Regions from separate parts of the Streptomyces sp. NPDC056628 genome, predicted to be linked through region 2. Evidence: riboswitches for the same ligand, from Rfam matches in the RefSeq annotation. Region 2 holds a riboswitch; each other region holds the start of a gene.
What was found. A riboswitch is a leader RNA that binds a small molecule or an ion and turns the genes downstream of it on or off. The one in region 2 is predicted to bind cyclic di-AMP.
Positions count from the first base shown of each region.

Region 1 (9,315 bases), on a different contig from region 2:
CCGTCCACCGGCGCCCGCCTCGACCTCGGTCGTCACGGTCAGGTCGCTGCCGCACGCCGAGATCAACGGCTCCGGCAGCCAGTGCAGTTCGGCGTCGTCGGCCACCGAGAGACGGACGTCGTAGCGGGCCCCGCTCTTGTCCTGCCCCGGCAGCGCGAGGGTGGCCGCCGCCGATCCGGCGCGCAGCCGGGCGCCGCGGAGCACCTCCGCCTCGACGGTGAAGTGGTCGCCGCCGAGCGGCCCGCTCATCGCTCCCACGAGCAGGACGTTCGCCTCGCCCGCGGCGCCGCGGGTCCGCCGTGGCGCGAGCGGCCCGTGGCCGTCGAGGACGGGCAGCGCGGTGCCGCCCCGCCCGTCCGGCCGGGCGACGATCCGGGCGCGGGCCCGCACCCCGGAGGTCACGCCGTCCACGCGGCCAGCCGCGCCCGTACCCAGTCGGCGACGTCGCGCACGCCCGGCTCGCTCCTGAGCGACTGCAGGACGACGGGCAGTTCGGCCCGCTGCGCCTTGGCGTCGGCCGCCATCCGCGCCAGGTCGGCGCCGACGTACGGGGCGAGGTCGGTCTTGTTGACGACGAGGAGGTCGGCGGTGGTGACCCCGGGGCCGCCCTTGCGGGGGATGTCGTCCCCGCCCGCCACGTCGATCACGAAGATCTGGGCGTCCACGAGCCCCTTGGAGAAGATCGCGGTGAGGTTGTCCCCGCCGGACTCCACGAGGATCAGGTCGAGCGGTCCGACCTCGTCCTCCAGGTCCTCGACCGCCTCGAGGTTCGCGGAGATGTCGTCCCGGATCGCGGTGTGCGGGCAGGCGCCCGTCTCCACGGCCGCGATCCGCTCCGGGGGCAGCACGGCCTCGCGCAGCAGGAACTCGGCGTCCTCGCGCGTGTAGATGTCGTTGGTGACGACGGCGAGGGACAGCTCCTCCCGCAGCGCGCGGCACAGGGCGGCGACCGTGGCGGTCTTGCCCGAGCCGACAGGGCCGCCGAGACCGATGCGCAGGGCCCGTCGTGATCCGTCGGGACGGCGGGCGTCCGCGCTGAGGGCGGCGGGGCCGTCGTGGGTGTGGTCGAGGTGCATGGGACACGGCTCCTGTGGGTGGACGGTGAGGAACGGGGTCAGGATGCGAAGAGGCGCACCGGCCAGCCCGCGTGCGCCTGCGCCGAGATCTCCAGCAGGGGCGCGGAGGCGGCGGGCAGCGCCTCGGTCCCTTCGCGGGCCGCGCGCCGGGCCGCTTCCACCGCCCGGTCGGCGACGCGGTCCAGCTCCGGGGCCAGCCGTGCCAGTACGGCGGTGGCCTCGAAGGGGTCGAGGCCGAGCAGCCGCACCACCGCCGTCGCGGGCCCGCTGACCGACTCGTACGCCGCGCAGTGCGCCGCGTCGAGCGCTCCGAGTCCGGCGACCCGGGCGACGGCTCCGAGGACCACGGGCTGGTGCGCGCCCTTGGCGAACCCGGCGGCGAGGACGTCGAGTTCGGGGGACGGCCAGGTCCCGCGGGCCGCCCGCAGCAGTTGCCGGCCCAGCTTGCGCGCGGTGGTCCGCAGCGCCGGCGACGGCGTCCGGGCGTCGGCCGCGGCGTCCAGGACGGCCGGGTCGAGGCCGGCCGCGGCCGCCGCCGCGAGCGCGGCCGACACGAGGCCGGCCGTGTGCAGCCGGCCCCGGCAGAAGTCCTCCAGGCTCGGGGCGTCCGTGATCCGCCCGGCCCGGACGGCCGCCTCGGCCCCGCCGGAGTGGGCGTGTCCCCCGGCGGGGAAACGGCCGTCGGCCAGGACGAGCAGCGTGGCCCGTGTCATCTCCGGCCGCCCTCAGAAGAGGAAGTAACGCTGGGCCATGGGCAGTTCGGCGGCGGGCGTGGCCTCCACCAGCTCGCCGTCGATGTGCACGGCGAAGCTGTCGGGGTCGACGCGCACCTCGGGCCGCGCGTCGTTCTCCCGCATGTCGGCCTTGGTGACCCCGCGTGTCGACTCGATGGCCACGAACCGCTTGCCCAGCCCGAGCCGTTCCGGCAGCCCGTCCTCGATGGCAAGCTGCGCCACGAAGTTGACCGAGTTCGCGGCCGGCGCCCGGCCGATCGCGCCGAACATCGGGCGGGGCAGGATCGGCTGGGGCGTGGGTATCGACGCGTTGGCGTCGCCCATCTGCGCGTAGGCGATCTGCCCGCCCTTGATGACGAGGTGCGGCTTGACGCCGAAGAAGGCCGGCTCCCACAGCACCAGGTCGGCGAGTTTGCCGGTCTCCACGGAGCCGATCTCGCGGCCGAGACCCTGCGCGAGCGCCGGGTTGATCGTGTACTTGGCCACGTAGCGGCGCACCCGGTGGTTGTCGGCGCGTCCGTCGCCGGGCAGCGGGCCGCGGCGCCGCTTCATCACGTGGGCGGTCTGCCAGGTGCGCAGGACGACCTCGCCGACGCGGCCCATGGCCTGGGAGTCCGAGGAGATGATGGAGATGGCGCCGAGGTCGTGGAGGATGTCCTCGGCACCGATGGTGGACGGCCGGATCCGGGACTCGGCGAAGGCCAGGTCCTCCGGCACGGCCGCGTTGAGGTGGTGGCACACCATCAGCATGTCGAGGTGTTCCTCGGCGGTGTTGACGGTGAACGGCCGGGTCGGATTGGTGGAGCTGGGCAGCACGTGCGGCTCGGAGACCACGGTCATGATGTCCGGCGCGTGCCCGCCGCCCGCGCCCTCGGTGTGGTACGCGTGAATGCCGCGGCCCGCGATCGCCGCGAGGGTGTCCCCGACGAAGCCGGCCTCGTTCAGGGTGTCCGTGTGGATGGCGATCTGCACGCCGGTGCGGTCGGCGACGGTCAGCGCGGCGTCGATGACGGCCGGGGTGGAGCCCCAGTCCTCGTGCAGCTTGAGACCGAGCGCGCCACCGCGGATCTGGGAGAGCATCGCCTCCTCGGAGACGGTGTTGCCCTTGCCCAGCAGACCGAAGTTGACGGGGTGTCCCTCCATCGCCTCCAGCATCCGGGCCAGATGCCAGGGGCCCGGGGTGACGGTGGTGGCCTTGGAGCCCTCGGCCGGGCCGGTGCCACCGCCGACGAGCGTGGTGATGCCCGAGGCGAGCGCCTCGTCGGCGATCTGGGGGCAGATGAAGTGGACGTGGGCGTCGATGGCTCCGGCGGTGAGGATCCGTCCGTTGCCCGCGATGATCTCCGTCTCCGGGCCGATGACCAGGTCCGGGTGCACCCCGTCCATGGTGTCCGGGTTGCCGGCCTTGCCGATGCCGGTGATCCGGCCGTCGCGGATGCCGAGGTCGGCCTTGACGATCCCCCAGTGGTCGACGATCACGACCCCGGTGACGACGGTGTCCGGGGTGCCGTCGGCACGGGTGGCCCGGGACTGGCCCATGGACTCGCGGATGACCTTGCCGCCGCCGAACACGGCCTCGTCACCGGCGCGTCCGGGGCCGCCGGAACGATCCTCCTCGATCTCGATGAGCAGATCGGTGTCGGCGAGCCGGACGCGGTCACCGGTGGTCGGCCCGAACAGGTCGGCGTAGGCGGCGCGGGAGATCTCAGGCATCGAGGGCACCTCCGGTCTCGCCCCGCAGGCCGGGCACCACACGGGCGCCGGCGAGGGGGACGAGTTCGACGTCGACGGGGATGCCGGGCTCGAAGCGCACCGCGGTGCCGGCCGCGACGTTCAGCCGCTTGCCGCGGGCCGCGGCACGGTCGAAGCGCAGGCCGGGATTGGCCTCGGCGAAGTGGTAGTGGGAGCCGACCTGGACGGGCCGGTCGGCGGCGTTGAGGACGGTCAGCCGGGTCACCTCACGGCCCTCGTTGTATGCGATCGGGCCCTCGGCGAACAGGACTTCTCCGGGAATCATGGCCGCCCTCAGACGATCGGGTCGTGGACGGTGACGAGCTTGGTGCCGTCGGGGAAGGTCGCCTCGACCTGGACGTCGTGGATCATCTCGGCGATGCCCTCCATGACGTCGTCCCTGGTGAGCAGGGTCCGGCCGGAGGACATCAGCTCAGCGACCGTACGGCCGTCACGGGCGCCCTCGAGGATGTGCGCCGTGATGAGGGCGACGGCCTCGGGGTGGTTCAGCCGGAGCCCGCGGGCCCGGCGCCTCTCGGCGACGTCGGCCGCCACATGGATGAGCAGCCTCTCCTGCTCGTGCGGGGTCAGTTGCACGGCGTCCCACCTCACAGTCCTCGCTCCGGACCGTGCGGGGTCCGGTTGCCGCCGCCGTCGGGCGAAGGCCCGGTGGCGTGGGTGGGCAGGCTAGTTGGGCCGCGTTTCGGGCGCGTTAACCCCGCGCGGGGCCGGCCGGGCCCGGGTCGCCGTCCCGCATGCTCATCAGGGCGCGCAGCCCCTGCTGCAGGACCTCGACGGGCGCGGGCCCGAACAGGGACTGCTGGGCGATGAAGCCGAGCACGGAGGCGATCATCGTGCGGGCGACGTGGTCCGGGTCCACGTCCGTGCGCATCATCCCGGCGTCCTGGTACCCCTCGACGATCCGCGCCCAGGCGCCGCGCACCGAGCCGTAGCCCTCCCGCAGGACGGCGGCCAGCTCGTCGTTGCGCAGGGTCTCCGCCCACACCTGGATGACGAGCCGGGGGAAGGCGGGCCTGCCGTCGACGACCAGGGACGCGCGCTCGGCGAGGGTGCGGCCGAGGACGTGGGCGAGGAGCTCGTCCGGCGGTGGGGGCGGGCTCTGCCGCGCGGCCTCCTCGAACGCCGCGTGGACCGAGCCGAGCACCTCGGCGACGATCGCGCCGATCAGCTCCTCCTTGCCCTTGAAGTAGCGGTAGACGGCCCCCGCCGAGAGGTCGACCTCCTTGAGCACGTCCTGCATCGAGGTGGCGTGGAAGCCGTTGCGGGCGAAGCAGAGCGCGGCGCCGTCGAGGATCTGGCGGCGGCGTGCGTCGAGGTGTTCCTGGGATACGCGGGCCATGCCCTCAACGTAAAACGAACATTCCTTCTTGACAAGCACCGGCCGCCGCGAGCACGGTGGAACTAAGAAAAACGAACGATCCTTCTTTTTAGATCACGGGAGCTCCCATGTCCTCGCCGTCCGCCACCACACCGCCCAGGAAGGCCGCATCCCGGCGCCTGGTCGCGGTGGTCGTGCTCGTCCCCGTGCTGGCCGCCCTCGCCCTGTGGGCGTTCGCCTGGCCGGCCGCCCGCACCGCGCCGCGCGACCTCCCGCTCGGGGTGGCGGGCCCCGCGTCGGCCGTGACGCAGGTGGAGCGGCAGCTGTCCGCCCACGACGGCGCGTTCGAGGTGCACCGCTACGCCGACGAACCGGCCGCCCACCGCGCCATCCAGGACCGGGACGTGTATGGCGCGGTCGTCGTGACACCCCAGGGCCCCCGGCTGCTGACCGCGTCCGCCGCGAGCCCGGCCGTGGCCCAGCTGCTGCGGCAGGCGGTGGCCGGGCAGGCGGCCGCCGAGGGGACGCGGGTGGAGACCGTCGACGTGGTACCGGCGCCCGAGACGGACCCGCGCGGGGCGGCGCTGAGCTCCAGCGTGCTGCCGCTGGCCCTCGCGGGCATCGCGGCGGGTGCCGGGGTCACCCTGCTGGGGCTGCGCGGCCTGGGCGCCGCGGGCGCCCTCGTGGGCACGGCCGCCCTGACCGGCCTGGTCGCGGCCACGCTGGCGCACAGCTGGCTGGGTGTCCTCACGGGTGACCGGTGGGCGGAGACCGGGGTGCTCACCCTGATGACCCTGGCCGTCAGCGCCGCCGTCGCCGGGCTCGGCGCCCTCCTCGGACCGGCCGGCACAGGTCTCATGGCCGCCACCGTCATGCTCATCGGCAACCCGTTCTCCGGGGCGGCGTCGGCACCGCGGATGCTGCCGGAGCCGGTCGGCACGATCGGCCAGTGGCTGCCGCCGGGCGCGGGCGCGACCCTGCTGCGCTCGGTGTCCTTCTTCGACGGCGCCGCGTCGGCCGGCCCCGCCCTCACCCTGACCTGGTGGGCCGCACTGGGCCTCGGCGCGGTCCTGCTGGGCGCCCGCCTCAAGGCGAACGCGACCACGACGAGCCCTGCCCCGGCCCGCCGGCCCGCCCCCGTCGGCTGACCCGCCCGCGTCGGCGGAACCACCGAACCGGCCGTGCGCCCCCGCCGGAGCGGACGGGGGCGCACGGCCTCGACGCGTCCGAGACGTGACAGGCGGCAGGGGACGACCCGGCCCGACCTTCACCCGGGGGCCACCCGGGGACTCAGGAGGGCTTCGGCCCCCGGTGCTCCGCCGTGAGGCCGAAGCGGTGGGGTGCGCGGGGGGCGGACGCGACCTCGCCAGGCAGACCCAGGAGCCGGCCCGCGTGCGGTCCCGGACGGAGGGAACGCCCGCCGGGCACACCGGCCGCCCGCGCGCCCGGGTGGCGCCGATCTCGAGCGCGAGACCGTACGCGTCACCCAGGAGGCGCCGCGGGACGGGCTGGTGGACCGCGTCGCCCCGGACCGCGCGGCCGCGACCGCCCCGGACGAGGGGCGGTGACCGGAGGACGCCGCCACCCGGGTTGCCGCCCCTTCCCGCGCCGACGCGCACGGAGGCGGAGCTGATCGACCGTTACCCGGAGTCGTGGGCCTGCTGGGCCCTAACAACCCGGCGAAGGACGGCGACACCTACCGGGGCCCGCGCGCCGCCCAGGCGCTCGCCGGCAAGGCGGTCGCGCTCCGGGACGCGCCGGCGCTGATGCACTGTCGGGGCGAGACGGAGCCGCACGCCCGCACGCTGGAGCGTGCGCTGCGCGTCCTGGCCAGGGAGCGCCGCACGGCCCGCGTCACGCCGCCGCCGCGCTCCGACAGTTGACGGCGCCACAGCCGCGATCCGGACCCGCGGCCCGCCGCCGCGACGTCCGCCGCCACGCCGAAACGGACCGAACGGCGTACCCCCCATCGGCGTATTCCGTACTCCTTCCGTGCGCGCGTACGGCTTGCGTCACGGGCGGGACGCACAGCCGGATTTGAGCCTTCCGCCGCTGGTCCGGGGCTCGTCGGGCACCTGGCCACTTCCTCGAACGCAGTAGCGTCCACCCGAACGGGTGAGTGGTGAGTAACACCACAAATCCCCGGTTCCGTTGGGATTTTCGTTCTTCCGTGCGCCAAGATCCCTGACTGACGACAAGCCCCCGCCGCAGCGGCGGGGCGATCCGGGCGGACGCCGAGTCCTGCCGCCGCCCGGATGACCGGTCGACAGGAGTGGATCGGCAGGAGTGGAGGACCCGAGCAAGACGGGTCGCCGGTACGGACGTTCGTTCGAATCGAGCAACCCTTGGGGTGAAGCCGCGACGCGGCCGGGCAACTTCGCCAGCCCGAATCCGACAGGTCATCCTTCACAGGCGGCTGACGAAGGGTTGCGCATGACTGCGCTCAATCGTGTCCCGTCGCTCATGGCCAGGGCCGGTACGGCCTCGGCCCTCACTCTCGCCGCGGTGGGCGGCTCGATCGTGACGCCCGGTCTCACCTCGGAGGCGGAGGCCGCCACACCGGCGACGAAGGCACTTCGGATCGCCGCCTCGAAGAAGGGGTCGCCGTACAAGTGGGGCGCCACCGGCCCGAACCGGTTCGACTGCTCCGGGCTCACGCTGTACTCGTTCAAGAAGGCCGGCAAGAAGCTGCCCCGCACGGCGGCCCAGCAGTACAACAAGACCCGCCACATCTCGGCCTCGCACCGCAAGGCCGGTGACCTGGTGTTCTTCCACTCGGGGTCGTACGTCTACCACGTGGGCATCTACGCCGGTAAGGGCAAGATCTGGCACTCCCCCAAGAGCGGTGACGTGGTCAGGTTGCAGAAGATCTGGACCAGGAGCGTCTGGTACGGCCGGGTCAAGTGACCCGCGGGGCGCCTACGGCGCCCCCACCCCCGCCGGCGCCCTCCCGGAGCGCGGAGGGCGTCCGGCACGGGCCGGGCCCTCCAGCGCCTCCGGGGCCTCCCGGGGCCGGCGGGGGCGGAACGCGCCGCGCGGCGCGTCGTGCGGCGCCACGCGGCGCTCCTACGGCTCCTGCGGCGCCGCGACCGCGACCGGCGAGGCCGGTACGGTCCACGGCAGCTCGATGGAGACCGTCTTGCCGCCCTCGCGGGTCGGCCACACCCGGATCCGGCCGCCGCACTCGGCGGCCAGCCAACGAATGATCACCATGCCTCGGCCGTTGTCCTGCTGGACGGCGGCCGGCAGCCGTTTGGGGAACCGCGGATGGCTGTCGGTCACCCCGATGCGCAGGTGCTCGTCGCGGTCGAGCTCGAGGTCCACGGTGAAGGTGGGCGACTGCCCGAGGGTGTGCTGGACGGCGTTGGTGGCGAGTTCGGAGACGATGAGCCGGATGGTCTCCGCCGCCTCCGTGTCCGACGGCAGCCCCCACTCGGCGAGCGTGGTGATGACGTAGGACCGTGCCGCGGAGACCGAGGCGGGATCGCTCGGCAGAGTGACGGATGCTTCCAGATGGTCTGCCATGGCGACGTCGTCCCTTTCCGACGGGACCGCAGTCCGACACGGAGCGGAGGGTTCGAGTACGGTCCCGGACTGGTGCTTCGCCGCCAGACTGCCATCACCACGACGGTCACGGGTGCCGATCCGCCAAGATGTGCATATATCTGTCGCTCGAAGCGGTGAACTCTGCGACGGCAGACCGTATTCGGGCGGCCCGGTCGGAGTAAGGAGTTGCCCATGCAGCACGGCCCGGCGGTCCGCCGCCGGAAACTGGGCGCGGAACTGCGTGCGGTGCGCGCCGGGACCGGGCTCACCAGTGGTGAGGCGGCCCGCCTGGTGGGCTGGCACCAGTCCAAGGTGAGCCGCATCGAGACGGGCGCCAGCGGGGTGAAACCGGCCGATGTGCGATTACTGCTCGACGCCTACGGCGTACGGGACGCCCGGCTGCGGGAGGTGCTGCTGGCGCTGGCCGGTTCCGACGCGGCGGGCCGGCACCACTGGTGGCACGCCTACCGCGGGGTCCTGCCGCCGACCTACCGGGACTTCATCAGCCTGGAGTCCCAGGCGAGCGCGATGCGCACGCTGGAGACCTCCGTGGTGCCGGGGCTGCTGCAGACGCCCGAGTACGCGCGGGCGGTGACCCGGGCGGCGACGGGCGGGACGGACGACGGCGCCGACGACCGGCTCGACGCGCTGGTCGCGGTCCGGCTGGCCCGGCAGGAGGTGCTGCGGGCCGATCCGCCGCTGCGGCTCAGCGCCGTGCTGGACGAGGCGGTGCTGCGCCGGGAGGTCGGCGGCCCCGAGGTGATGCGGCGCCAGATGGAGCGCCTGCTGGAGGCGGCGCGGCTGCCCCAAGTGAGCCTGCAAGTGCTGCCGTTCACGGCCGGTGAGCATGTCGGCATCACCGGGCCTTTCGTTATCTTCTCATTTTCGA
Region 1 covers NZ_JBHTWG010000002.1:116,465-125,779, reverse strand. The annotation lists gene ACFRAC_RS03950 (urease accessory protein UreD) at 1-411, opposite strand, end outside; gene ureG (urease accessory protein UreG) at 399-1,076, opposite strand; gene ACFRAC_RS03940 (urease accessory protein UreF) at 1,115-1,789, opposite strand; gene ACFRAC_RS03935 (urease subunit alpha) at 1,802-3,523, opposite strand; gene ACFRAC_RS03930 (urease subunit beta) at 3,516-3,827, opposite strand; gene ACFRAC_RS03925 (urease subunit gamma) at 3,836-4,138, opposite strand; gene ACFRAC_RS03920 (TetR/AcrR family transcriptional regulator) at 4,254-4,901, opposite strand; gene ACFRAC_RS03915 (ABC transporter permease) at 5,009-6,028, shown strand; partial or broken gene ACFRAC_RS03910 (hypothetical protein) at 6,471-6,763, shown strand; cyclic di-AMP (ydaO/yuaA leader) riboswitch at 7,103-7,310, shown strand; gene ACFRAC_RS03905 (C40 family peptidase) at 7,314-7,787, shown strand; gene ACFRAC_RS03900 (ATP-binding protein) at 7,947-8,405, opposite strand; gene ACFRAC_RS03895 (helix-turn-helix domain-containing protein) at 8,619-9,315, shown strand, end outside.
Region 1: linked by a shared signal. The riboswitch ahead of ACFRAC_RS03905 (C40 family peptidase) and the one ahead of ACFRAC_RS30725 (M23 family metallopeptidase) in region 2 are both predicted to bind cyclic di-AMP.

Region 2 (9,315 bases):
GCCCGCGAGGGCTACCGCTGGGGCGTCGTACGGCCCCGGGAGGTCGGCACGACCCTGGCCTGGCCCGGGGCGTGGCGCATGGCCCGGCGGCACTGGCGGTACGGGGCGGGCGAGCTGCACCGGTCGCTGTCCAAGGCGGCGTTCACGGAGGCGGTGCGCCGGCTGCTGCCCGCCGTGGAGGGCGGCGACCTGGTGCCGGCGGCGGCCGGGGTCCGCGCCCAGGCGGTCCTGCGGGACGGCTCACTGGTGGACGACTTCCTGATCCGCGAGGGCCCGCGCGCGGTCCATGTGCTGAACGCGCCGAGCCCGGCGGCGACGGCCTCCCTGCCCATCGGACGCGAGGTGGCCCGCCGGGCGCTGGCGGTGCTGGAGACCGCCTGAGCCGGGCCTGCGCCGACCGTACGGGCCGGGCCCGCGGCCCGGGGGACCGGCGGCGGGGACCACGTAAAATCGATGCCACTGTGTCTGATTCCCGCAACGCCCCCGAAGCCGCACCACCCGGTGCCCCCGCCGCCGGCACCTCCGGCGAGCAGGGCCCCCACACCCCCGGTGCCCCCGTCCGGCACGGCCGGGCCAAGGGGGAGCCGCGGTTCCCCGACGGGCCCAAGCCCGACCCGGCCGGATCGCACTTCGAGCGGCGGATCCGCAGCTTCCAGCCCCGGCGCAGCCGGGTCACCACCGGGCAGGCGGACGCGTTGCAGCGGCTGTGGCCGCAGTGGGGCCTGGACATCGACGGGCAGCGCGTCATCGACCTGCCCGAGCTGTTCGGCGACGACCGTCCGGTCGTACTGGAGATCGGGTTCGGGATGGGCGAGGCCACCGCCCAGATGGCCGCGGCGGACCCGGACACCGACATCCTCGCCGTCGACGTGCACACCCCTGGCCAGGGGAACCTGCTCCACCTCGCCGAGCACCACGGCCTGCGCAACGTCCGCGTCGGCAACGGCGACGCCATCATCCTGCTGCGCGAGATGCTCGCACCGGACTCGCTCGACGGGCTGCGCGTCTACTTCCCCGACCCCTGGCCGAAGAAGCGGCACCACAAGCGGCGCCTCATCCAGCCCGCGTTCCTGGACCTCGCCGCGACCCGGCTGAAGCCCGGCGCCCTGGTGCACTGCGCCACCGACTGGGAACCGTACGCCGAGCAGATGCTCGAGGTGCTGACGGCCCATCCGGACTTCGAGAACACACGGCCCGACGGCGGTTTCGCGCCGCGTCCCGCGCACCGGCCGCTGACCCGTTTCGAGGGCCAGGGACTGGACAAGGGTCATGTGGTGAACGACCTGCTCTTCCGCCGCGTACAGCGGTAGGAGCGGCGGGCGGACAGCACCTGCGAGAACACCCGCAGCACCCCCGACAGCAGCCCCTCACCGGCGCCCCGGCACCCTCGCGCCGCTGCGGGCGGCGCCCCCGTCTCGTTAGGGTCGAAGCCGTGGCCACCTGCCCCCTGCACCCGACGCATCCCCATGCCCCCACCGGTGGCGCGCTGCGGCACGCGCACTGGTGGCAGCGGCGCTGGGTGCCCTACGCCGCGCTCAGCACCCTGCTGGCACTCTCCGGGCTCGTCATCCTGGCCCTGGTGCGCGAGCAGACCGGCACGGAGGGCTTCCTGGTCGGGCTCGGTCTCGCGGTCCTGCCCGTCCCGCTGCTCGTCGCGTCCTTCCGCTGGCTGGACCGGGTCGAGCCGGGCCCCTGGCGGAACCTGGTGTTCTCCTTCGCCTGGGGCGCCTGCGCGGCGGCGCTCATAGCCATCGTGGCGAACAGCTTCGCCACGAGGTGGATAGCGACCGCGACCGCGGACCCGTCCCACGCGGACACCCTGGGCGCGACGGTCATAGCCCCCGTCGTGGAGGAGACGGCGAAGGCCGCGGCCGTCCTGCTGCTCTTCCTCTTCCGCCGCCGGCACTTCAGCGGGCTCCTGGACGGTGTGGTGATCGCCGGGGTCACCGCCACCGGGTTCGCCTTCACCGAGAACATCCTCTACCTCGGCACCGCCTTCGGCACCGACCAGCTGTCCGGGGACAGCGGTATCGCCTCCGTGACCGCGGCGACCTTCTTCGTCCGCGTCGTCATGTCGCCCTTCGCGCATCCCCTGTTCACCGTGCTCACCGGCATCGGCTTCGGCGCCGCCGCGCTGTCCGGGGAGCGCCAGCGGGTGCGGCGCGTGCTCCTGCCGCTGTCGGGGCTGCTGCTGGCGATGGGTATGCACGCCCTGTGGAACGGCTCGTCGGCGTTCGGCGAGCTCGGGTTCCTCGCCGTGTACGCGGCTTTCATGGTGCCCGCGTTCGGGCTGCTGGTCTGGCTGGTGCTGTGGACGCGGTACCGCGAGCTGCGGACCGTGCGCGAGGAGCTGCCCGCCTACGCCGTCGCCGGATGGCTCTCCCCCGCCGAGCCGTTCGCGCTGGGCTCGATGCGGGACCGCCGGGTGGCCCGGCAGTACGCCCGCCGGCACGGGGGACGCCCCGCGGCCCGGGCGGTGGCCCAGTACGAGGCGTACGCCACCTCGCTGGCGTTCCTGAGGCGCCGGGGCCGCCGGGGCCGGGCCGGCGCGGACTTCGTGATCCGGGAGGGCGAACTGCTGAACGAGCTGTGGCGCCGCCGCGCGTGGGCCCGCCCGGCCCTGGAACACGCGCTCACGGCGCGCACCTGGCCGGCCCCCGCGTACCCGGCCCAGGCGCCCGGCCACCGGTGGCCGCAGCCGTATGCCCCCAACGGGCACGCCCCCGGTCAACCGGGCCCGACCTGGAACCCCTACCAGGTCTGACGGCTCAGTCGGACGCCTCCGTCAGCCGGCGCAGTTCGTCGTCCGTCAGGGTCAGCTCGGCCACGCCGAGCAGGGCGGGCAGCTGTTCCGTGGTGCGGGCCGAGGCGATGGGGGCGACGACCGTCGGGCGGGAGAGGAGCCAGGCCAGGGCCACCGTGGCGACCGGCACGCCGTGGGCGGCGGCCACCTCGTCCAGCGCGGCCAGCACCCGCCGCCCCCGCTCGGTCTCCGCGTACTGTCCGGCGCCCTGCGCACGTGGGCTGTCCACGGCGGCGCCCGGACGGTACTTGCCGGTGAGGAAGCCCGCCGCGAGCGCGTAGTACGGCACCGCGGCGAGGTTCTCCCGCTCCGCGAGGTCCTGGAGCGGGCCCTCGTAGGTGTCCCGGGAGACCAGGTTGTAGTGGGGCTGGAGCGCCACGTACCGGGCCAGGCCCTCGCGGTCGGAGAAGGCGAGGGAGGCCGCCAGCCGCTCCGCGGAGATGTTGGACGCGCCGATGTGCCGGACCTTGCCGGCCTTCACCAGTTCGTCCAGGGCGCCGATGATCTCCTCGACCGGCACCTCCGGCTCGTCGAAATGGGTGTAGTACAGGTCGATGCGGTCGGTGCCGAGGCGGCGCAGCGAGGCGTCGGCGGCCGCCTTGATGGTGGCCGCTTTCAGACCGCGGAAGTCGGGGTGCTGGCCGACCTTGGTGGCGATCACGACGTCGTCCCGGTTGCCGCGGGCCCTGAGCCAGTTGCCGATGACGGTCTCGGACTCACCGCCCACGTTGCCCTCGACCCACGCCGAGTACGAGTCGGCCGTGTCGATGAAGTTGCCGCCCGCCGCGGTGTAGGCGTCGAGGACGGCGAAGGAGTTTGCCTCGTCGGCGGTCCACCCGAAGACGTTGCCGCCCAGGCAGAGCGGGAAGACCTCGAGGCTGGAGGAGCCGAGCTTGCGCAATGAAGTCATGTAAGTCATCAACGACGGCGGCGGTACCGGCGATTCCGCTTCGGAGATGAATTCCGTGTGAAAGGGGCGATCCGGCGCACCGAGGACCGGCAGCCCTGACGTCGGGGGGTCGTCGTCAGGACCGCCGGGGATCAGGCGGGGAGGGTGCTCAGGGGGTGAGGCCCTTGCCGCGCAGCCAGGCCAGCGGGTCGATGCCGTTCGCGCTGCCGTCGGGGTGCACCTCGAGGTGCAGGTGGGCGCCGGTCACGTTGCCCGTGGCGCCGACGCGGCCGATGACGTCACCGGTGTTGACCTTCTGGCCGACGCTGACGCTGATCGAGGACTGGTGGGCGAACCAGATCTCGGTACCGTCGTCGAGGGTGAGCTCGGTCTTGTAGCCGTAGGAGCCGTCCCAGCCGGCGAAGGTGATCGTGCCGGAGTGGACGGCCTTGATCAGGGTGCCGGTCGGCGCGGCGAAGTCGAGGCCCGTGTGGTGCCCGGACGACCAGTAGGCGCCGGCCTCGCCGAAGGTCGAGGTGAGGGTGTACGAGGAGGTCGGCAGCGTGTACTGCTTGGCCAGCTCGGCGAGACGCTCGGCCTCGGCCTTCTTGCGGGCCTCCTGCTCGGCGGCGGCCTTCGCGGCGGCGGCCTTGTCCTTGGCCTCCTTCTCCGCCTTGGCGGCCGCCTCGGCGACCTCCTTCTCGGCGGCGGCGACGGCGGCCGCGGCGGCCTTGCTGTCGACCTGGTCCTGCTGGAACTCGGCCTGGGCGATGATCCGGCTGCGCAGCGCCTCACCGGCGTCGGAGCCGCTCCGGGCGGTCTCCTCGCCGGTCTCGCCCATGGTGCTGAGGGCGGTGGCGGTGTCGCCCGCGGCGGAGTCGTCGTCGGAGATCAGGGGCAGGTCGGGAAGGGTGATGGCGACCGGCGGCTTGCCGCTCTGCGCGGTGGCCATGCCGCCCGCGCCGACGGCCGCTATGACGCCGACACCGAGAACCGTGGAGCTGCGGGCGAGTCCCCCGCCGCGCTGCTTGGAGACGCGGTGCCTGCCGCGCACGGGGCGGAGGGATTCCGCGGTCGGGTTCCACTCCTCGAAGGGGCCGTCGTCGGTGCGGTCGTAGCCGAAGGTGTCGGCGGGGCGCTGACCGGGTACGAACGGGGCATGCGGAGCAGGACGGTTCGACGCCACGTGGGCGTACTCCTTTCCTTCCTTCTCGCCTACCGGGTTAGCTGACGGGTTCGGAGCAGGAAGGTCTCCTACGCGCGTATACGTGCCGTGATGTCACGGTGGTATCCGCGCGATTCACCCCAAGGTGGTGGTTCCCCGGTTCCTTCGCAGGATTCGGCGCGTGCGCACGGAGCCGCCTCTTGTGACGGCTGGGACGACCGCGCTGCGTTATCGAACGTTAATAGACGCGGGGTACGGATTCCAAGCCGTTCCACTTGATCATTAACGTTTTCCGGCGGGACTTACGGGTCACGAGCGGGCTAAATCGGGCGAGTTGCTCTCGTCGGTTCGTCCGCCCGTTTCTGATGGTGTGTCAGTCGTTATGCGGAGGGGATTCGTTCACTCACCGTCCGTGAGAGACGTCAGGGGCGGCGTACGGCCAGGAGGGCCAGGTCGTCCGCCATGCCGCCCCCGGAGTGACGGCGTGCCTGGGCCGCCAGCGTCCCGAGCAGCGCGGCCGGTTCGCGCAGCGCGTCGGCCCGCCCCGCCAGAGCCTGCTCGGGGTCGTAGAACCGGCCTGTGCGGTCGCGTGCCTCCGACAGCCCGTCGGTGTAGAGCAGCAGCGTCGCACCGCTCGGGAACTCGGCCTCGTCGGCCCGGTCGGGCCAGGTGCCGAGCCCGCCCATGCCGAGCGGCAGCGCGGGGTCGCTCGCGGGCAGCGGCCGCACGGCTCCGTCGGCGTACAGCAGCAGCGGCGGGGGGTGCCCCCGGTTGACGACACGCACCTTCGGAGCGCCGTGCGGCAGTTCTGCGAGGACGGCGGTGGTGAAGCCCTCGCGGGGGTCCCCTCCGTCGCTCCGGCTGCTCGCGCGTGCCAGGGCCCGCTCCAGCCGCTGCGCGACCGCCTCCAGGGTGTTCTCCTGCTCGGCGGCCTCCTGGAAGGCCCCGATCACGGCGGCGACGGCGCCGACCGCGCCGAGGCCCTTGCCGCGCACGTCGCCCACGATCACCCGGACGCCGTGCGGGGTGTCCTGCACGGCGTACAGGTCACCGCCGATGGAGGCGTCCTCCTGGGCCGCCTCGTAGCGCGCGGCCACCTGGAACCCGCCGACCCGTTCGGCCGGTTCGGGCAGGAGGGCGCGCTGGACGGCCTCCGCGACCCGGCGGGCGGAGGCCAGGCGTTCGCCGCTGCGGCGGACGAGGACGTTGATGACGACGGCGAGGGCGGAGACGACGACCACGGTGACCAGTTCGGTGACCGCCCCCACCGTCTCCAGGCCGCCGACGGTGAACCGCACGACGAGCAGCGCGCAGACGGCGGCGGCCCCGGTGCACACCGTGCCGCGCAGCGAGTAGAGGGGGGCGGCGACGAGAGGCGCGGCGGTGAGGAAGGGGGCGCCGGAGAACGCGAGGGGGGCGGCGAAGTCGTAGGCCAGTCCGGCCGCGATCAGCAGGGCGGGCAGCGCCCGCACCGACCGGCGCACGTACGAGATTCGCCCTTCCTCCACCTGACCAGGGTTGCCGAAGCGGTGGCGGCGGGCGAGCGGGGTCGTCCGACCGGGGGGACATGGCCGGGAGACAGGGCCGGGAACGGGCCCGGAAAACACTCAGGGCCGGAACTGATGAGTTCCGGCCCTGAGCCTTCAGTAGCGGGGACAGGATTTGAACCTGCGACCTCTGGGTTATGAGCCCAGCGAGCTACCGAGCTGCTCCACCCCGCGTCGTTGTGTCCATAGTACGCCATCTTCGGGACCCGCCGTACACGCCCTTGCGCGGGCCCCCGCCGGACGGTGTCAGGGCGCCAGGTGGGCGTTGGGAGCCGCGGCCCGGCCCGCGTACTCGGGCAGCACGAGCACGTCCACTCCTTCGGCGGCCAGCATCCCGCTGCCGTCGGCGTCGGTGACGAAGGTGTCCGGCTCGCGCCAGGCCGTCACCACCCGCCGCACCCCGGCCGCCAGGATCAGCCGGGCGCAGGGGGTGGGCCGGGAGGCACGGTGCGTGCAGGGCTCCAGGCTGCTGTAGACGGTGGCGCCGGCCAGCCTCGGGTCGCCGGGCGCGATCTTGGCGAGGGCCGCCTCCTCGGCGTGCACGACGGGGTCGCCGGCCTCCCGGGAGTGGCCCCGCGCCAGCTCCGTGCCGTCCGCGGCGACCACGACCGCCCCGACACTGAACGCGGTGGGCGAGGGCGGGCACTGTGCGGCCAGGTCGCAGGCGAGGGCCAGCCAGTGCCGGTCCGCGGCGGCCGGGAGGACGCCGGTGCCGGGGGCGGTCGGCTCGTAGCGCGTCAGCACCACGTCCTCGATGCGCCGGGTCTCCACCAGCCGGAGCCGGCCCTCCTGGTACCCGCCGGGCCCGAAGAGCCGGGGTGCCCGGGGGTCGCCCACGAACAGCGGCGCGAGCACCAGCTGCAGCTCGTCGGCGAGCCCCTGGCGCAGCAGCTGGGTGTGGACGGTGCCGCCGCCCTCCACCATCAGCCGCTCGACGCCGCGCGCCTCGCGCAGGTGGGTCAGCAGGGCCCGCCAGTCCAGCTCGTCGCCGAGGGCGACGACCTCGGCGGCGACGGGTTCCTCCCGCAGCCGGCGCGCGCCCTTCTCCGTCGTGTAGACGACCTTCTCGCCGCCGGTGTGCCAGAAGTTCGCCGCCGGGTCCAGCTCGCCGGACGCGCTGACGGTGACCTTCAGCGGGTAGGCGGGCTTGCCCCGCGCGGTGCGGGCGGCGCGCCGCTCGGCCGAGTTCACGAGCAGCCGGGGGTTGTCCGCGCGGATGGTGCCGGCGCCGACGAGGACGGCGTCCACGGAGGCCCGCACCTCGTCGACCCGGTCGAAGTCGGCCGGACTGGACAGCAGCAGCCGGTCGGGGCCGGTGTCGTCGAGGTAGCCGTCGAGGGAGACGGCGGCGGACAGCAGGACGTAGGGGTACGACGGCATCGGCGCGCTCTCCCGCTCGGCGATCGGGGCTTGGGGCTTGGTTCAAGTTTGAAACAACCTACACTGGACACATGACGACTCGCTGGCTCACTCCCGAGGAGCAGCGCGCCTGGCGCGCCTACATCGCCGCCGCCGCGCTCGTGGAGGACGCGCTGGACCGGCAGCTCCAGCAGGAGGCCGGCATGCCCCATCTGTATTACTCCATTCTCGCCACCCTGTCCGACGCCCCGGAGCGGCGGCTGCGCATGACCGACCTCGCCGAGCGGCTGAAGATCACCCGCAGTCGGCTGACGTACGGCGTCTCGCGGCTGGAGAAGGACGGACTGGTGCGGCGCGAGGACTGTCCCGTGGACAAGCGGGGCAGCGTCGCGGCCCTCACCGACGAGGGGATGCGGCTCCTGGAGCGCGCGGCTCCCGGACATGTGGACACCGTACGGTCGCTGATCTTCGACCGGCTGTCCCCGGAGCAGGTCGGGCAGCTGGAGGAGATCTTCACGGCGATCGGCTCGGGCCTCCAGGGCGACTGCGGCCACGCCACCGGGGACGAGGTGCCGTGGCGCCGGCGCGCATCGAAGCCGTGCTCGTGACGCACGCCGCAGGAACGGGTGACTCGGAGTCATTGCTTCAAACTTCAAGCACGGGATAAGGTCACTCTCCCTAGCTGCTTCAAATCTGAAGCAGAAAGCCGCACGGAACCCGGAGACCCGTATGCCCGACTCCACCGCAGCCGCCGCCCAGCGCGCCCGTGTCCGGGTCCCGCTGCGCTTCCAGGACGGCTACACCGCCGACGCCGAACTGGTCACCTTCCACGGCCTGACCGACGGCCTGGAGCACGTGGCCGTCGTCCTCGGCACCCCCGAGCCCGGCACCACCCCCCTGGTCCGCCTCCACTCCGAGTGCCTGACCGGCGACGTCTTCGGCTCGGCCCGCTGCGACTGCGGCCCCCAGCTGCGCGAGGCCGTCGAGCGCATCGCACAGCGCGGCGGCGTGCTGCTGTACCTGCGCCAGGAGGGCCGCGGCATCGGCCTCTACAACAAGCTGGACGCCTACGCCCTCCAGGACGAGGGCCTCGACACCTACGCCGCGAACGCCGCGCTGGGCCTGCCCGAGGACGCCCGCGACTACACGGCGGCGGCCCAGATGCTGACCGCCCTCGGCATCGGCGAGCTGGACCTGCTCTCCAACAACCCCGACAAGGCCGACCAGTTGCGCGCCCTCGGCATCCTGGTCCACCACCGCGTCCCCACCGGCGTCTTCGCCACCCCGGACAACGTCCGCTACCTGCGCGCGAAGGTCCTCCAGACCCAGCACACGCTGCCGCTGGGCGACCTGGCGGGGGCGAGCCCGGCCTAAGGGCCGCACCCTGGGCCCCCGGGATGCGGGATGATCACCCCCGGCCCGCAGCACCGCCCGCCGGCGCCTGGAAACCCCGTCCGGCCCGGAGGAGTTGCCCGTCCGGCAACGTCACCGCTGTCCGCCCGGCGTGGTTCAGAGGCGGAGCAGTCGTTGGGTGATCTCCCGGTACTGCCTC
Region 2 covers NZ_JBHTWG010000037.1:39,185-48,499, reverse strand. The annotation lists gene lhgO (L-2-hydroxyglutarate oxidase) at 1-381, shown strand, start outside; gene trmB (tRNA (guanosine(46)-N7)-methyltransferase TrmB) at 462-1,310, shown strand; gene ACFRAC_RS30735 (PrsW family intramembrane metalloprotease) at 1,433-2,764, shown strand; gene ACFRAC_RS30730 (aldo/keto reductase) at 2,769-3,713, opposite strand; gene ACFRAC_RS30725 (M23 family metallopeptidase) at 3,862-4,878, opposite strand; cyclic di-AMP (ydaO/yuaA leader) riboswitch at 4,890-5,047, opposite strand; gene ACFRAC_RS30720 (PP2C family protein-serine/threonine phosphatase) at 5,280-6,464, opposite strand; tRNA gene ACFRAC_RS30715 (tRNA-Met) at 6,505-6,578, opposite strand; gene ACFRAC_RS30710 (dihydrofolate reductase family protein) at 6,651-7,784, opposite strand; gene ACFRAC_RS30705 (MarR family winged helix-turn-helix transcriptional regulator) at 7,856-8,371, shown strand; gene ribA (GTP cyclohydrolase II) at 8,493-9,137, shown strand; gene ACFRAC_RS30695 (hypothetical protein) at 9,273-9,315, opposite strand, start outside.

Region 3 (9,315 bases), on a different contig from region 2:
GGCGCGTTCCAACTGCGCGACGGTCACGCCCACCGGCTGGAGCTCGCCGTCGGGGAAGACGTAGGCGTCGATGAACTCGTCGACCTGGTACGAGGATTCGTCGCGCTGCGGGCGGCGCCCGATCTGGTGGTTGAGCAGCCGCCCGCCGGGCTTGAGCAGCGCGTGCAGCACGTCGGCGTACTCCAGGTACCGCTCGGCGCCGACGTGCTCGGCCATGCCGATGGAGGAGACGGCGTCGTACGGGCCGTCGGCGACGTCCCGGTAGTCCTGGACGCGGATCTCCACCTTGTCCGTCAGACCCTCGTCGGCGACGCGCTTGCGGGCGTACGCCGCCTGCTCCTGGGAGAGGGTGATGCCGACGACGTCCACCCCGTACTCGCGGGCGGCGTGCACGGCCATCGAGCCCCAGCCGCAGCCGACGTCGAGCAGCCGCATGCCGGCCTTCAGGCCGAGCTTGCGGCAGACCAGGTCGAGCTTGTCGCGCTGGGCGTCCTCGAGGGTGCCCTCGGGGGGCGGGGCCTGCCAGTACGCGCAGGAGTACACCATGGACGGGCCGAGGACGAGTTCGTAGAAGTCGTTGCCCACGTCGTAGTGGTGGCTGATCGCCCGTTTGTCGGTGCGTCTGGTGTGCAGGTGCCGGGGCCGGCGCACCTCCTCCGGCGGGGGCGCGGGCGGCAGCGGGAGCCCGCCGAGCCGCACCAGCCCCCGGACGGCCGCGCGCGCCTCGGGGTCGCGCAGGATCTCCAGCGTGCCCCGCGCGTCGTCGCCGCGCTCCCACACCAGTCCCGCGAGCAGGTCGAGCACGGTGTAGAGGTCGCCCTCGATGTCCAGGTCCCCGGCCACCCAGGCGCGTGCCAGGCCGAGTTCGCCGGGCCTGTAGAGCAGGCGGCGCACGGCACGGCGGTTGTGGACGACGAGCGCCGGGGCCCCCGGCGGCCCCGAGCGGGAGCCGTCCCAGGCGCGGATGCGCACCGGGAGGGGCGTTCCCAGCAGTTTTTCGAGAAGGACCTGCAGCCGCAGCGCGGCGTCAGCCATGGCGCACACCTCCGAATCCCGGAATGTCCAACACCACGTAAACACCTGAGGGGGGCGTGCGCAGTCCCCCACGCTCGTCACGGCTGGGCAAACAACCGTTACGGAGTCCGCAAACGCCGAAGGACCTCCCGCACCACGGATGGCGGGAGGTCCTTCGGCCGGCCCGGAGGCCGGTGGGAAACCGGGAGGGTCAGGAGGCCTTGGCCTTCTCGCCCTTGTCGGCGGCGCTCACGGCGGGCACCGGAGCGGGCTTGGCGGCCTCGTAGAACTCCTCGCGCGGAGTCTCCAGGGCGCCGAGCGACACGACCTCGCGCTTGAGGAACATGCCGAGGGTCCAGTCGGCGAAGACGCGGATCTTGCGGTTGAACGTCGGCATCGCCAGACCGTGGTAGCCACGGTGCATGTACCAGGCGAGACGTCCCTTGAGCTTGATCTTCATCTTGCCCATGACGATCATCGCCACGCCCTTGTGCAGGCCGAGGCCCGCGACCGCGCCCTTGTTGGCGTGGCTGTACTCCTTCTGCGGGAAGCCCCGCATACCGGAGATCACGTTGTCGCCGAGGACCTTGGCCTGGCGCAGCGCGTGCTGGGCGTTCGGCGGGCACCAGGCGTTGGGGTTGCCGGCCTTGCGGCCGACGAGGTCCGGGACCTGGGCGTTGTCGCCGGCGGCCCAGATGTAGTCGGTGCCGGCGACCTGGAGAGTCGGCTCGCAGTCGACGTGGCCGCGCGGGCCGAGGGGCAGGCCGAAGCGGGAGAGCGCCGGGTTGGGCTTGACGCCGGCCGTCCAGACGATCGTGTTGGAGTCGACCTCGAGCCCGTTCTTCAGCACCACGTGGCCGTCGACGCAGGAGTCCATGGAGGTGGAGAGGTAGACCTCGACCCCGCGGGCCTCCAGGTGCTCCTTGCCGTACTGGCCGAGCTTGGGGCCGACCTCGGGGAGGATCTTGTCGGCGGCGTCGACGAGGATGAACCGCATGTCCTCGCGCTTGACGCTGGAGTAGTACTTGGCCGCGTCGCGGGCCATGTCCTCGACCTCGCCGATCGTCTCGGCACCGGCGAAGCCGCCGCCGACGAAGACGAAGGTGAGCGCCTTGCGGCGGATCTCCTCGTCGGTGGTGGAGTCGGCCTTGTCCAGCTGCTCCAGCACGTGGTTGCGCAGGCCGATGGCCTCCTCGATGCCCTTCATGCCGATGCCCTGCTCGGCGAGGCCGGGGATCGGGAAGGTGCGGGAGACCGCGCCCATCGCGATGATCAGGTAGTCGAAGGGCAGCTCGTACGCCTCGCCGACCAGCGGGGCGATCGTGGCGACCTTGCGGTCCTGATCGATGGTGGTGACCCGGCCGGTGAGGACCTCCGCCTTCGGCAACACGCGTCGCAGCGGGACGACGACATGGCGCGGGGAGATGCTGCCGGCGGCGGTTTCGGGGAGGAAGGGCTGGTAGGTCATGTACGACCGGGGGTCGACGACCGTGACGGTCGCCTCGCCGTAGCGCATCTTCTTGAGAATGCGCCGAGCTGCGTACAGGCCTACGTACCCACCGCCTACTACGAGGATCCTGGGACGCTCCGTGGTGCTCATGGCATCGAGTATCCACCCGCCTCAGGGGGGTCGCTCGTGCGCCCCTTCACAAGCTCTTGCAGGGGCTGTGCTACACTCCCCGGCCCGCGTGACGCAGGTCATGGTCACGATCGGGAACCCGGTTCCGCGATGACCCGTTGTCAATGCCGCGTGAGCTGCCCCTCTACCCCAGGGAGCCTCCTGCGAGGGGGTCGGAACAGCGTGCGGGACGGCTCGTCGAGGACCTGCTTACACCGACCATCTGAACATGTTCAAGGGCCTGTTCACCCCTCGGAACGGCCATCCGGCCCCTCCTTGCCCCCGGACTTGACGGAATTCCTTGTGAAGAACTTCACGAACTTTCTGCGAGCCCGTGCCCGGACCGGCCGGCGAGCCCCCCTCGAACCCGCTCACCCGTGCCGTCGTCCGCTCAGCGGAGGCTGTTGACCAGCGCCGTTCACCGCGACGGGGGTTCGAGTCCCGGCGCTCCGGTGGCGTCGGCGGCACCCCCCGCCGACGCCCACGGAACCCCGCTCGCGGGCCCTGTGGGGGGCGCGAGCACGTCGTCATGGAGGAAGGGGAGCAGACCGTCCCGGTGCGGCCCGAAGAGGTGGGCGCGGAGCGCCGAGGAGCGGACCGCAGCCGGGCGCCTCAACTCGGGCGCGTCACACCGGAGCGCGGGCGGATCACACCAGCGACCACGCGATGCCGTCCAGGATGTCGTGCTCGCTGACCACGACCTCCTCGGCGCCGACGCGTTCCATGATCGCCAGCAGCACCAGGGCGCCCGCCGCGATGACGTCGACCCGGCCCGGGTGCATGGACGGCACGGCCGCCCGTTCCGCGTGCGTGGAGCGCAGCAGCCACTCGGTGATCTCCCGGACCCGGTCCCGGCTGACCCGGGAGTGGTGGATGCGGGCCGAGTCGTACTCCGGCAGGTCCTGCGCGATCGCCGACACCGTGGTCACCGAACCGGCCAGCCCGACCAGCGTCCGCGCCTCGCGCAGCGGCACCGTCTCCTCGGCGAGGTCCAGGGCCGCCTCGATGTCGGCCCGTATGGCCGCGATCTGCGCGGCGGAGGGCGGGTCGGAGACGACGCCGTCCCGGACCAGATGACGCTCCGTCATCCGGACGCAGCCCACGTCCACCGAGCGCGCGGCGCGCACGTGCTCCTCGCCGACGACGAACTCGGTCGAGCCGCCGCCGATGTCCACGACCAGGTACGGCCGCTTCAGGTCGGACCGCCCGGTCAGTTCGCGCGTCGCGCCGGTGAAGGAGAACTCGGCCTCCTGGTCGCCGCTGACGACCTCGGGCTCGACCCCCAGGATGTCCACGACCCCGCGGACGAACTCGTCGCGGTTCTCGGCGTCCCGGGACGCGGACGTGGCGACGAAGCGCACGCGCTCGGCTCCGTGCTCCGCGATGACCGCCGCGTACTCGCGGCAGGCGGCGAAGGTGCGCTCCAGCGCCTCGGGCGCCAGCCGGCCCGTGCGGTCGACGCCCTGGCCGAGCCGCACGATCGTCATGCGCCGCTCCAGCTCGGCGAGTTCACCGGTGTCCGGGTGCACGTCGGCCACGAGGAGCCGGATGGAGTTGGTGCCGCAGTCGACGGCCGCGACCCGGGTCACCGGTCCTCCTCCTTCGCGGGAAGCGTCACGCAGGCGCCCTTGCGCCACCACTCCGGCAGCATCGCCAGGGCCTCGTCGCCCAGCGGGTTGACGCCGGGTCCGGCGGCCAGCGAGTGCGCCACCAGCACGTGCAGGCACTTCACGCGGTCGGGCATGCCGCCCGCGCTGGGGAAGCCCGTCAGCTTCTCGATCTCGTCCCGCCGCCGGATGTAGTCCTCGTGCGCCGCGCGGTACGCGGCGGCCAGCTCGGGGTCGCTCTCCAGACGCGCCGTCATCTCCTTCATCACGCCGTTGGCCTCCAGCGTGCCGATCGCCGACGACGCCTTCGGGCACGTCAGGTAGTACAGCGTCGGGAAGGGGGTGCCGTCGGGCAGGCGCGGGGCCGTCTCGACCACGTCCGGCTGACCGCAGGGGCATCGGTGCGCGATCGCGCGCAGCCCGCGCGGGGGGCGGCCGAGCTGCTGCTTGAAGGCCTCGACGTCCGCGTCGGTGGGCTCGGTGCGCGGGGTGGGCGGCGGGGGCGTTTCCATGCCTGTCTTTCTATCGGTTCGGTTCGCTGCGGGCGGCGTCGGCCTTGTCGACGCCCTCCCAGAGGTTCGTGTACCAGGGGCGGCGGGCCGCGCCCAGGTCGGTCCGCGACTGCTTGGCCGCGTCCGGGTCGACGACGATGTAGCCGGTCTCCCCGGGCATCACGTAGTGCAGGCGCAGCCGGACCTGCTGCTCGGCGTAGGCGTCGTCCTGCCAGCGGGCCTTGAGGTCGCGCAGCTCCTCGACGCGCCGGGCGGTCGCGGTCTTCTCCCGTTGGAGGTCGGCGATCTCGGCGCGCTGGGAGACGTACTGCCTTATCGGGTACGCCATGGCCACGACGAGGGTGCACACGACCAGGGCGAGCAGCGCGGCGCGGCCGGTGAGCCGGGAGCGCTGGGCCTGCCGCTTGGTCTGGGAGCGGTAGACACGGGCCGCCGTCTGCTCCCCGAGCAACCGGATCCTGGTCGCGGTGGAGAACCGGTCCCGGTCCTTCACGGCCATGTCCCGCCTCCCGTCTCAACGCGCGTACGTCCCCGCACACGGTACGGGACCGAGTACGGGGACGTACGTACGACGCTTCCTACAGGTGCGTGCCTCAGCCCTTGAAGCGGGGGAACGCGCTGCGGCCGGCGTAGACCGCGGCGTCGTCGAGGATCTCCTCGATGCGCAGCAGCTGGTTGTACTTGGCGACGCGCTCGGAGCGGGCCGGGGCGCCGGTCTTGATCTGGCCGCAGTTGGTGGCGACGGCCAGGTCGGCGATGGTGACGTCCTCGGTCTCGCCGGAGCGGTGGGACATCATGCACTTGAAGCCGTTGCGCTGGGCCAGCTCCACGGCGTCCAGGGTCTCGGTGAGCGAGCCGATCTGGTTCACCTTCACGAGCAGCGCGTTGGCGGCGCCCTCCTCGATGCCGCGGGCGAGGCGCTCGGGGTTGGTGACGAACAGGTCGTCGCCGACGAGCTGGACCTTGTCACCGAGCTTGTCGGTGATGGTCTTCCAGCCCTCCCAGTCGTCCTCGAACAGCGGGTCCTCGATGGAGACGAGCGGGTACGCGTCGACGAGCTCCGCGTAGTACTCGGTCATCTCGGCCGCCGAGCGCTCCTTGCCCTCGAAGGTGTAGACGCCGTCCTTGTAGAACTCGGAGGCGGCCACGTCGAGGGCGAGGGCGATCTGCTCGCCGGGGGCGTAGCCGGCTTCGTTGATCGCCTCGAGGATGAGGTCGAGGGCCTCGCGGTTGGAGCCCAGGTTCGGGGCGAAGCCGCCCTCGTCGCCGAGGCCGGTGGCCAGGCCCTTGCTCTTCAGCACCTTCTTCAGCGTGTGGTAGACCTCGGCGCCCCAGCGCAGCGCCTCGGAGAAGGACTCCGCGCCGATCGGGGCGATCATGAACTCCTGGATGTCCACGTTGGAGTCGGCGTGCGAGCCGCCGTTCAGGATGTTCATCATCGGCACCGGCAGCAGGTGCGCGTTCGGGCCGCCCAGGTAGCGGAACAGCGGCAGGTCGCTGGCCTCGGAGGCGGCGTGGGCCACGGCGAGCGAGACACCGAGGATGGCGTTGGCGCCGAGGGAGCTCTTGTTGTCGGTGGCGTCCAGGTCGAACATGGCCTGGTCGATCAGACGCTGCTCGGTGGCGTCGTAGCCGACGAGCTCCGGGCCGATCTGCTCGATGACGGCGAGGACGGCCTTCTCGACACCCTTGCCCAGGTAACGGTTGGGGTCCCCGTCGCGCAGCTCGACGGCCTCGAAGGCGCCGGTGGAGGCGCCGGACGGGACGGCGGCACGACCCGTGCTGCCGTCGTCGAGGCCGACCTCGACCTCGACCGTGGGATTGCCTCGGGAGTCCAGGATTTCCCGGGCTACGACGACGTCGATGGACGGCACGAGCATCTCCTTCGTGATGTGAAGCCTGTACGCAGCCCGCGATGGGTGCTGCGAGACGAGCCTATCCGGCTCGGGGGCTTCGGCCAGCGGTCGACCGCTCTATGGACGGAACCGAGAGCGAATTGTTTCCGAACGGAACAAAAACCGGGCCCTGCATCCGCACAGAACCCCGCCCCGGTGCGTACGGGGGAACGCGCACCGGGGCGGGGAGCCTGTGGGGGTCCTACTTGAGGTGGAGCTGCTGACCCGGGTAGATCAGGTCGGCGTCCTGGACGATGTCCTTGTTCAGCTTGAAGAGCTTCTCCCAGCCGCCCTTGACGTCGTGGTCGGCGGCGATCGTGCTGAGGGTGTCGCCCTTGACGACCTTGTACTCGCCGTCGCCCTTCTTGACCTTCTTGCCGGTCGGGGTGGTGACGGTCTTGGTGCTCTTCTCGGCGGCCGGACGCTCGGCGGAGCGGGAGGCCGGCTTCTCCTCGGTGGAGCGGGTGCCCTGCTCGCCGCCGGTGGCGGAGGAGCCGTTGTAGGCCGCGCTCGACAGGCCGGTGCCGCAGTTCGGCCAGGCGCCCTTGCCCTGGCTGGCGAGGACCTTCTCGGCTATCGCGATCTGCTGGGCCTTGGTGGCCTGGTCGGCGGTGGAGGCGTACTGCGTGCCGCCGTAGGCCGCCCAGGTCGAGGCGGAGAACTGCAGACCGCCGTAGTAGCCGTTGCCGGTGTTGATCGACCAGTTGCCGCCGGACTCGCACTGGGCGACGGTGTCCCACTCGGAGGCGGTGGCGGCCGAGGCGCTGCCGGCGGCCATCAGCGGGCCGGCGACGGCGGCGGCGCCGGTGACGCCGACGACGGCGATGGCGCGGGCCGCCTTGGACGGACGACGGTGCTTGGCCTTGCTGGAGAACAGCATGGAGAGATCCCCTCACCGACGCCTACGAGGTGAGCTGTCGGGTTCGGGCCGGTTGAGTTGCCCGGTCGCGCACCGCTGGTGCGTGCTGCGCGACTTCACCCCAAGCCGGTTCCGGCCGTCCGGCCCCGAAGGGCCTCGACTTCCGGACCCGGCGCTTACCTTGGGTCCCCCGCTCCTGCCTACGGCGCTTGACGCGACGACTGTTCCCGTACGGCCGTCGGCAGGATTCGGCGTGACGGCTGACGGGGCTCGCTGGTGGCGAGCGATCACGACCGTAGACACGCCGCTCGGGGATTTTCAAAGACGATCAAGGCTTCTGAGATCTATCTCTCAGTCCATTCAAAACGGACATTACCCATGAAAGCAGGGCGTGAACTGCCGCTTCATTTGGCCCTGTTCGGCCGTTATTCGGTGGGGACGTCCAGCGTCTGACCGGGGGCGATGCTGTTCGCGTCGGCACCGATGGCCGCCTTGTTCGCCTCGTACAGCGCGCGCCATCCGCCGTCGACGTCAAGGGAGTCGGCGATGGAGGCGAGCGTGTCGCCCTCCCGGACCCGGTAGGAGGCGTGGCGGCCGGAGGAGCCGGCGGTGGCGTCCACGGCCGCGGACTCCTCGGCGCTGGCGCCGCGGTGACGTCCGGAACCGGTCGGCACGTCCTCGATCGCGGCGGTGTCGACGAGGCTCCAGGACCCCGCACTCTGCCCGGAGTTGTCCCGATTGCCGCTCTCGAACGTCTCCACGGGGGAGCTGTCCGGCGACTCCGAGACCGTCGCTCCGCCGGACGCGCCGGCTCTCTCGGACTTACCGGACTTATCGGCCTTGGAGGCCGAAGAAGGGGAGGAAGTGGAGCTGCCGGGCGATTCGGATGAGTCGTCCGCCGAAGCACTCGGCGTGCCCGACGTGTCGCCGGAGGGGGCCGAATCGCCGGAGGAGCCAGAGGATTCGGATGAGTCAAGCAGGCCGGACGACCCGGACACCTCGCTCGGGGAGTCCCCCGCGACCCCGGTGTCGAGGTCGATGGCTCCCGACTTCTTCGTGAGCCCGTTGAGCACGGCGCAGGTGCCCCAGGGGCCCGTCCCGCGCTGCGCGAGGATGTCCTGCGCCACGGCGATCTGCTGGGAACGGCTCGCCAGGTCCGGGCTGGCGGCGAAGTCGAGACCGCCGGACTTCTCCCAGTCCGCCTGGGTCAACTGGAGCCCGCCGTAGTGCCCGTTGCCCGTGTCCGCGCTCCAGGAGCCGCCGCTCTCGCAGTCGGCGACCTTGTCCCACACGTTGCCGTCCGCCGCGCTCGCGCCCGTGGCGCCGAGGAGCGGGATGGCGATGGCGGAGCCGGTCACTCCGGCCGCGACGAGAAGAGCCGGAGCCTGGCGGGGGCGACGGTGACGACCGTTCCCGGAGAGCATGCGGGGACCTTTCGCGAGACAGCGCTGACCAAGGCGCGCAGAACCCGCGTGCCTTCGTTGATGGGTGAACGTATAGGCAGACGATCACTTGTCACAAGTTAATGCCGCGCAGATCACGTGAAGATCACAGAGGTGAGCGCATGTCACGTTTGCGGAGCGGAACGGTTGCCTCCGACCGGGGTGAACTCCACCGGTAGGGTGCGCAGGCCCCGCATGATGAGCCCGCCGCGCCACCTCAACTCCGCCGGGTCGGCGGCCAGTCGGAGGTCCGGGAGCCGGGTCAGGAGGGTGGCGAGGGCCGTCTGTCCCTCCAGCCGGGCCAGCGGGGCGCCGAGGCAGTAGTGGATGCCGTGGCCGTAGCCGAGGTGCTGGTTGTCACGCCGGCC
Region 3 covers NZ_JBHTWG010000007.1:85,499-94,813, forward strand. The annotation lists gene ACFRAC_RS12325 (class I SAM-dependent methyltransferase) at 1-1,035, opposite strand, end outside; gene ACFRAC_RS12330 (NAD(P)/FAD-dependent oxidoreductase) at 1,226-2,614, opposite strand; gene ACFRAC_RS12335 (exopolyphosphatase) at 3,280-4,221, opposite strand; gene ACFRAC_RS12340 (DUF501 domain-containing protein) at 4,218-4,751, opposite strand; gene ACFRAC_RS12345 (septum formation initiator family protein) at 4,762-5,250, opposite strand; gene eno (phosphopyruvate hydratase) at 5,345-6,625, opposite strand; gene ACFRAC_RS12355 (transglycosylase family protein) at 6,849-7,526, opposite strand; cyclic di-AMP (ydaO/yuaA leader) riboswitch at 7,531-7,723, opposite strand; gene ACFRAC_RS12360 (transglycosylase family protein) at 7,931-8,929, opposite strand; gene ACFRAC_RS12365 (cytochrome P450) at 9,073-9,315, opposite strand, start outside.
Region 3: linked by a shared signal. The riboswitch ahead of ACFRAC_RS12355 (transglycosylase family protein) and the one ahead of ACFRAC_RS30725 (M23 family metallopeptidase) in region 2 are both predicted to bind cyclic di-AMP.